2 linked regions of the Prochlorococcus marinus subsp. pastoris str. CCMP1986 genome follow. The protein of the gene in region 1 interacts with the protein of each later gene in a pairwise test. Links are inferred from orthologs where the notes say so. Each region holds a gene or a part of one and is shown on either strand. Other genes may lie near its edges. The genes, in order: gyrA and gyrB.

Region 1 (3,496 bases):
AATCTTGTTTTTTGATTTAATTAATTTCGCAGTTTCATTTAACCACTGAATACCTTTGCAGGTCTTCAAAAGTTCATTTTGGAAAGCTTCCTGATTAATCAAACCATAATCATAATAATGTTTTGTGGGACTATTACCTTTGTCCTTTATTCCATCTCCAAAATAACTTACAGTTTTTGACCATCTATGAGATAACAAAGACACTAAACCAAATTCTTCTAACTCAGACGCCCAAATCCCATATGTATTTTCCCATTTTTCATAAGGAGATTTTGTTGATATCCCCTTGATATTAAGATTTTGTTTGGCTAATTCTGAAGCCAAACATAATGCTGCAGGCCCAGAACCTAATATCAAAATATCAAGTGTTTCCATAAGAACTTTCTAATCTAAAGGTTGTTAAGTTTCTTCTTCATTCGAAATTAATTGATCTTCTTCAATTTGTTCATGAGGAACCAACACAACCTCGGATAAATGATCTCCATCATCTAGTCTTTGTAACTTTACACCTGTAGCAGCTCTTGATTGTTGAGAGATTTTATCGGCATTAGTTCTTACAATTACGCCTCTTTCTGTAACCAAAAGTAATTCTTCACCTTCTCCAAGAACCTTAAGGCCGACGAGTGAATCATCTTTGATTCTGAATTTAATTGCTCTTAGTCCCATACCTGCACGTTTTTGTAATCTAAATTTTGTAACTGGAACTCTTTTCCCAAGACCAAAAGCACTTGCTACTAAAATCCATGGTCCATTTGAAGATTTACTTTCAAGATCTTCCTCATTCTCATTTTCAATATCTTCCTCTTCAAGATTTGCTAATTGATCAACCAGGTCACAACTTAAAACATCCATTGAAACAAGTTTATCTCCTTCTTTTAAGTTCATTGATTTAACACCTCTAGCAGTTCTCCCAAGAGGTCTTAATTCATTAGTATCTAACCTAAAATGAATTGTCATTCCTCTGCTTGACCCGATTAAGACACTATCTCCTTCTGTTGATAATCTAACCCAAGTTAAAGCATCACCCTCTTCTAGATTAATTGCTATTAAACCATTTGAACGTACTTTTGAAAAGGCAGATAGTGGAGTCCTTTTTATAAATCCAGCTTTGGTTAGCATTAATAAATAACACTCGTTATCGAAAGAATCTACTGAAACAAGAGAAGTGATTTGTTCTTCTCTTGGTATTGGGAGTAGTTGAACAGAGGGAGTCCCTTTAGCTGTTCTACTACTCATAGGTACTCGATATGCTGGAAGTGCATAAGCTACCCCTCGATCACTAAAAAGTAGAAGAGTGTCATGGTCATTGCAGCTTATAAATAATTTAACTTCATCATCTTGTTGATTCTTTGTTCCAGCTTTACCTCTGGATCCTCTGCTTGTAGATTCGAATTCACTTACAGGCATTCTTTTTAAGTATCCTGCTGTAGTTAATAAGACAACGGATCTTTCATTGGCTATTAAGTCAATATCATCTAGCCCCCCGCCTAAATTTAGAATCTCTGTTTTTCTCGGAGATGAAAATCTTTCATCTATTTTACTAAGCTCTTCAAGAATAATTTCATTTATTCTCTCTTTATCATTCAATATATTTTTGTAATCTGTAATTTTTTTTGTAAGTTCATCATGTTCTGATTTAATTTTATCTGCCTCTAAAGCTGTTAATCTTCTTAATTGCATTTGTAAAATTGCATCTGCTTGAATTACAGATAATTCATGATCATTTTGCAGTTGTTCTCTTGCTGAATTCGTATCTTTTGCAGATCTTATTAAATTTATAATGTTATCCATAGCGTTAAGTGCTAAAAGAAGACCTTTGATAATGTGATCTCTTTCCTCTGCTTTTCTTAACAAGAAACTTGTTCTTCTTTTGATTGTTTCAATTCTAAATTCTAAAAATACATCTAGCATTTTTCTGAGAGAAAGGGTTGTAGGTTCTCCGTTGACAAGAGCTAAAATGTTTGCACTAAAGTTATTTTGTAGAGGTGTTATTTTAAATAAATTATTTAGAACAACTTGAGGATAGGCATCTCTTTTAAGCTCAATTACAATTCTCATCCCATCTCTATCACTTTCATCTCTAATATCTGATATCCCATCTAATCTTTTCTCATTTACTAGATCTGCGATTCTTTCTATAAGAGCTGCTTTATTAGTTTGAAATGGAAGCTCAGTAATTATTACGGCATCTTTTTCTGCTCTTCCAGGAGATTTGATTTGTTCAATATCTGCAACCCCTCTCATAGTTATTGACCCTTTCCCAGATTTGAAGGTCTCTTTGATACCATCTCTTCCTAGTATCTGGCCTCCAGTTGGAAAATCTGGGCCTTTAATTAATTCAAAAAGTTCTTTATCTTCTGTTGAGGGATTTTTGATTATAGCTTTAAGACCATCGATTAATTCTCCTAAATTATGCGGGGGTATATTAGTTGCCATTCCAACAGCAATACCTGATGATCCATTTAAAAGGAGTTGGGGGATCCTAGCTGGTAAAACATTTGGTTCTTGTTGTGAACCATCAAAATTATCTGAAAAATCCACAGTCTCAGATTCAATATCCTCGAGTAAACTTTCATCTGTTAGGGATTGAAGACGTGATTCTGTATATCTCATCGCGGCAGGTGGATCATTATCTACGGACCCGAAGTTCCCATGTCCATCAATTAATGGCATTCTCATAGAAAAATCCTGTGCCATACGTACTAATGCATCGTAAACAGCAGTATCTCCATGAGGATGGTACTTTCCTAAAACCTCTCCAACTACCCTCGCACATTTTCTATATGGCCTACCGCTTGTTAAACCAAGCTCATACATCGCATATAAGATCCTTCTATGAACTGGCTTTAATCCATCTCTTGCATCAGGGAGAGCACGTCCGACGATAACACTCATCGCATACTCTAGATAAGAGCGTGACATCTCATTTCTTAAATCAGTCTGAATGATTCGATCGTTATTTTCACTCAAACCAGAATTCTCAGAATCAACAATATCAGACATTTAAAAGATCTTTATTTAATAATAATCCCTGATTGTCAGAATGAATAAAAAAAAGCTAATAATTAATTTTCAAATACTCACATTTATACACAAATAATAAAAAAACTCTTTTGTTTTTCAATAATTATTGGCTTATTACCCCTTTAGTTGTTAACTTAATCAGAATAAATAAAAAAATTGTGAATATTGAAATTGGTTTAAACAAAAAAGTTAGAAGAGCTTATGGTATTGATGAAATAGCGTTAGTTCCTGGGACTCGAACTCTAGATTATGATTTAACTAATCCTTCTTGGTCAATTGGGAATGTTAAAAGAGAAATTCCAATTATTGCGAGTGCAATGGATAGTGTGGTTGATGTAGATACAGCTGTAGAGCTTTCAGAGTTAGGAGCTCTTGGTGTTCTTAATATGGAGGGTATTCAAACTAGATATGAAAATCCAAAAGAAATATTAAGTCAAATCTCATCTGTTGGGAAAAGTGAATTCGTTCCTCT
Region 2 (3,326 bases), 560 kb from region 1 along the record:
ATTTTTTATTCAATTTATAAAGGTTAAAGTAATAAAATATCCTAAACAAAAAAATAAAAAAGATAATAATATAACTTCAGCATAATAAATCAATAGGATTAAATATTTTTTTTCTCGAATCAAATTAAATAACTGATATATGAAAGATGAAAATGTACTGAAACATCCTAAAAAACCAACAAAAATAAATAGTATTAAATTCTTATTTGTTATATTCAAACCTTCGAAAATACCTAAAAATAAAGAGGCTAAAACATTTACTATTAAAATATTATTAGAATAAAATATTTTCTTTTTTCCAGAAATATATTTTATAAACATTCTTACAATCAACCCGAAGGTACTTCCTACTAAAATATAAATAAAACCATCTAGTTCCAAGATCTATATTTTAATCCAACCCCTTTTAGTTCTATTAGGATGTTCAATAAATTGATTTGTTAGCAATTCTACTCGTGCCCAAGTATCATTTTCTTTGACTACCCATTTTTGTAAAACTGATAATGAAGAACCGGTATCAAGAACCAACAATTTTTTAGCGTTAATTTTTGGAAAAGTATAAAGTGAACAATTTGAATTTAATATGATTTCTTTGGAATTATTAAGAGTATTATATTTGTTTAAATCCCTTTGTATTCCTCCTGCAGGTAATGTAATTGGGCCAATCAGAGCGAATCCGATTAAACAAATATTTTTTATCACATTTTTTATCATATATCTAATGTCGCCATATCTAAATTGGCACTATGAGTTTCAATAAACTCTCTTCTTGGTGCCACTTTATCTCCCATCAAAATATTGAAAATTCTATCTGCTTCTAGAGCATCTTCAATTTCTACTCTTTTCATCATTCGTGTCTGAGGATTCATTGTTGTATCCCATAATTGTTTAGGCATCATTTCACCTAAACCTTTAAATCTTTGAATATTATAGTTAGCTTTTTCTCCAAAATCTTCTATAGTTTGCTTCAATTGATTTTCGTTATAGCAATATTTATGATTTTTTCCTCTTTCAACTTTGTATAAAGGGGGACAAGCAATGTATATAAAACCTTTTTCAACGAGATCCCTTTGATATCTATAAAAAAAAGTTAATAGTAATGTTCTAATATGTGCCCCATCTACGTCTGCATCAGTCATAATTACAACCCTATGATACCTAAGAGAATTTACATTAAACTCTTCACCCTTTATACCCAATCCCAAAGCAGTGATTAGTGATTGAATTTCTGTATTTTTATATATTTTTGCATCATCTGTTTTTTCAATATTTAATATTTTTCCTCTCAAAGGTAAAATCGCCTGAAATCTCCTATCTCTTCCTTGTTTAGCTGAACCTCCAGCGGAATCACCCTCAACTATATAAATCTCTGCACCTGAGGGATCTCTTGAACTGCAATCTGCCAATTTGCCAGGCAAAGTTGAACTCTCAAGAACACTTTTTCTCCTTACTAAATCCCTCGCTCGTTTAGCTGCTTCTGCCGCATTAAAAGATTGAATTGCTTTTTCTAGAATTAAATCAAAAACATTAGGATTAAATTCCATATACTTTATTAATGATTCTCCTATGAGCGAATCAACAATCCCTCTCACTTCAGTATTTCCCAATTTTGTCTTTGTTTGACCTTCAAATTCCGGTTCTGGAACTTTTACAGATAATACGACTGTCAAACCTTCTCTAATATTTTCTCCTGACAAATTTTTATCAACTTCTTTTCTTTTACCTCTTTTTTTCGCGATAGCATTAAAAGTTCTAGTCAATACAGTTTTTAAGCCATCTATATGCGTGCCGCCATCTATCGTTCTGATATTATTTGCAAATCCCAATATATTATCTGAATAAACATCCGAGCACCATTGCAAAGCTGCTTCCACGTAAACATTATCTTTTTGTGAATCGACATAAATAACCTCAGAATGAATAGATTCCTTTTCTTTATTTATGTACTCAACATATTCTTTAATACCGCCATCATATAAGTAAATTTCTTCTTTGAAAGAACCATCCGATAAATTTTGCCTCTCATCTCTAAATATAATTTTGACGCCGCCATTGAGATAAGCCAATTCTCTTAATCTTGAGGATAAAAGAGCATAATCAAATTTAATACCATCAGTAAATATCGATGTATCTGGCTTAAAACAAATTGTTGTACCTTTTCTAAATGGTTTTTTTTGTTGTTTTTGGGATTTTAATTCACCTTTTGCAATTCCTTTCTCAAATCTTTGATTAAATTCATAACCATCTCTTGAAACAGTAACATGCACCCACTCACTTAGAGCGTTAACAACAGAGATTCCGACACCATGTAATCCACCAGAAACCTTATATCCACCACTTCCAAATTTTCCCCCTGCATGAAGAACAGTAAGAACAGTTTCCAGAGCACTTTTACCTGTCCTTGGATGTATATCTGTGGGAATACCCCTGCCATTATCTGAGATCAAAGCTGATCCATCTTCTTTAAGAACTATCTCAATATGATCACAATGACCTGCTAAGGCTTCATCTACAGAATTATCTACGACTTCATATACAAGATGATGAAGCCCTCTTGGACCAGTAGAACCAATATACATTCCTGGTCGTTTACGAACAGGTTCTAATCCCTCTAAAACCTGTATCTGATCAGCACCATAGTCATTGGAGATTTTATTAGATCTTTTTTCCTCACTCATTTAATATAAAAAATAAAATAAAACTTTTAAAATGTTATTTTTAAAAGGTGTTTCATTAAATTTACCATCGGGATAAGAGAAAGGCTTGAAGTAAATGCAAAATTTAATCACTTTAATCATATGAATGGAATATTTATTCCAAAAAATCACATATGTTCCAACCAAAACCATTAGTAATAGTTTTAATCGGACCTACAGCGAGTGGCAAAACTGAGCTAGGAATCGAAATTGCTAAATATTTTAATCTCAATATACATAATGTCGACTCAAGACAACTTTATCGATTTATGGACATAGGTACAGCAAAGCCAACTAAAGAACAACAAAAAACAATAAAGCATTTTTTAATAGATCTTGAAGAACCCTCTAGCCAAGTAAATGCAAAACAATTTCAAGAAATTGCTACCAAATCAATAAATCGAGAACTAAATCAAAACAGAATTCCTTTTCTAATAGGCGGGAGCGGGCTATATATGAATTCAATAATAAAGGGTTTCTTTGCTCCGAATGTGCCCCCTCAAAAAGTTTTAAGATCACAATTCGAAAAACTAGGGCAAGAAAAATGTTGGGAACTTTTAAAAATTTGTGATCCTGTCTTAACAAAAAAAATCAATTACGCTGATCAAGTTAGAACGATAAGAGCTTTAG

What was found.
Region 2: the proteins of gyrA (region 1) and gyrB interact in binary tests that used the Escherichia coli proteins (3 or more experiments, as listed by UniProt). The link is inferred for Prochlorococcus marinus subsp. pastoris str. CCMP1986 from one-to-one orthologs.

Annotation. Positions count from the first base shown.
Region 1 is NC_005072.1:1,001,706-1,005,201, reverse strand. The notes cover bases 200-3,359. They hold gyrA (DNA gyrase subunit A), read right to left. Parts: upstream 3,004-3,359; coding sequence 400-3,003; downstream 200-399. Other genes in these bases: TX50_RS05705 (GuaB3 family IMP dehydrogenase-related protein), read left to right, coding at 3,183-3,359; crtL (lycopene beta cyclase), read right to left, coding at 200-375. Outside these bases: more of crtL, read right to left, coding at 1-199; more of TX50_RS05705, read left to right, coding at 3,360-3,496. UniProt on the Escherichia coli protein: A type II topoisomerase that negatively supercoils closed circular double-stranded (ds) DNA in an ATP-dependent manner to maintain chromosomes in an underwound state.
Region 2 is NC_005072.1:1,560,143-1,563,468, forward strand. Bases 195-3,184 are described here. They hold gyrB (DNA topoisomerase (ATP-hydrolyzing) subunit B), read right to left. Parts: upstream 2,679-3,184; coding sequence 711-2,678; downstream 195-710. Other genes in these bases: TX50_RS08725 (FluC/FEX family fluoride channel), read right to left, coding at 195-381; TX50_RS08730 (hypothetical protein), read right to left, coding at 385-714; miaA (tRNA (adenosine(37)-N6)-dimethylallyltransferase MiaA), read left to right, coding at 2,831-3,184. Outside these bases: TX50_RS08720 (CrcB family protein), read right to left, coding at 1-49; more of TX50_RS08725, read right to left, coding at 10-194; more of miaA, read left to right, coding at 3,185-3,326. UniProt on the Escherichia coli protein: DNA gyrase negatively supercoils closed circular double-stranded DNA in an ATP-dependent manner to maintain chromosomes in an underwound state.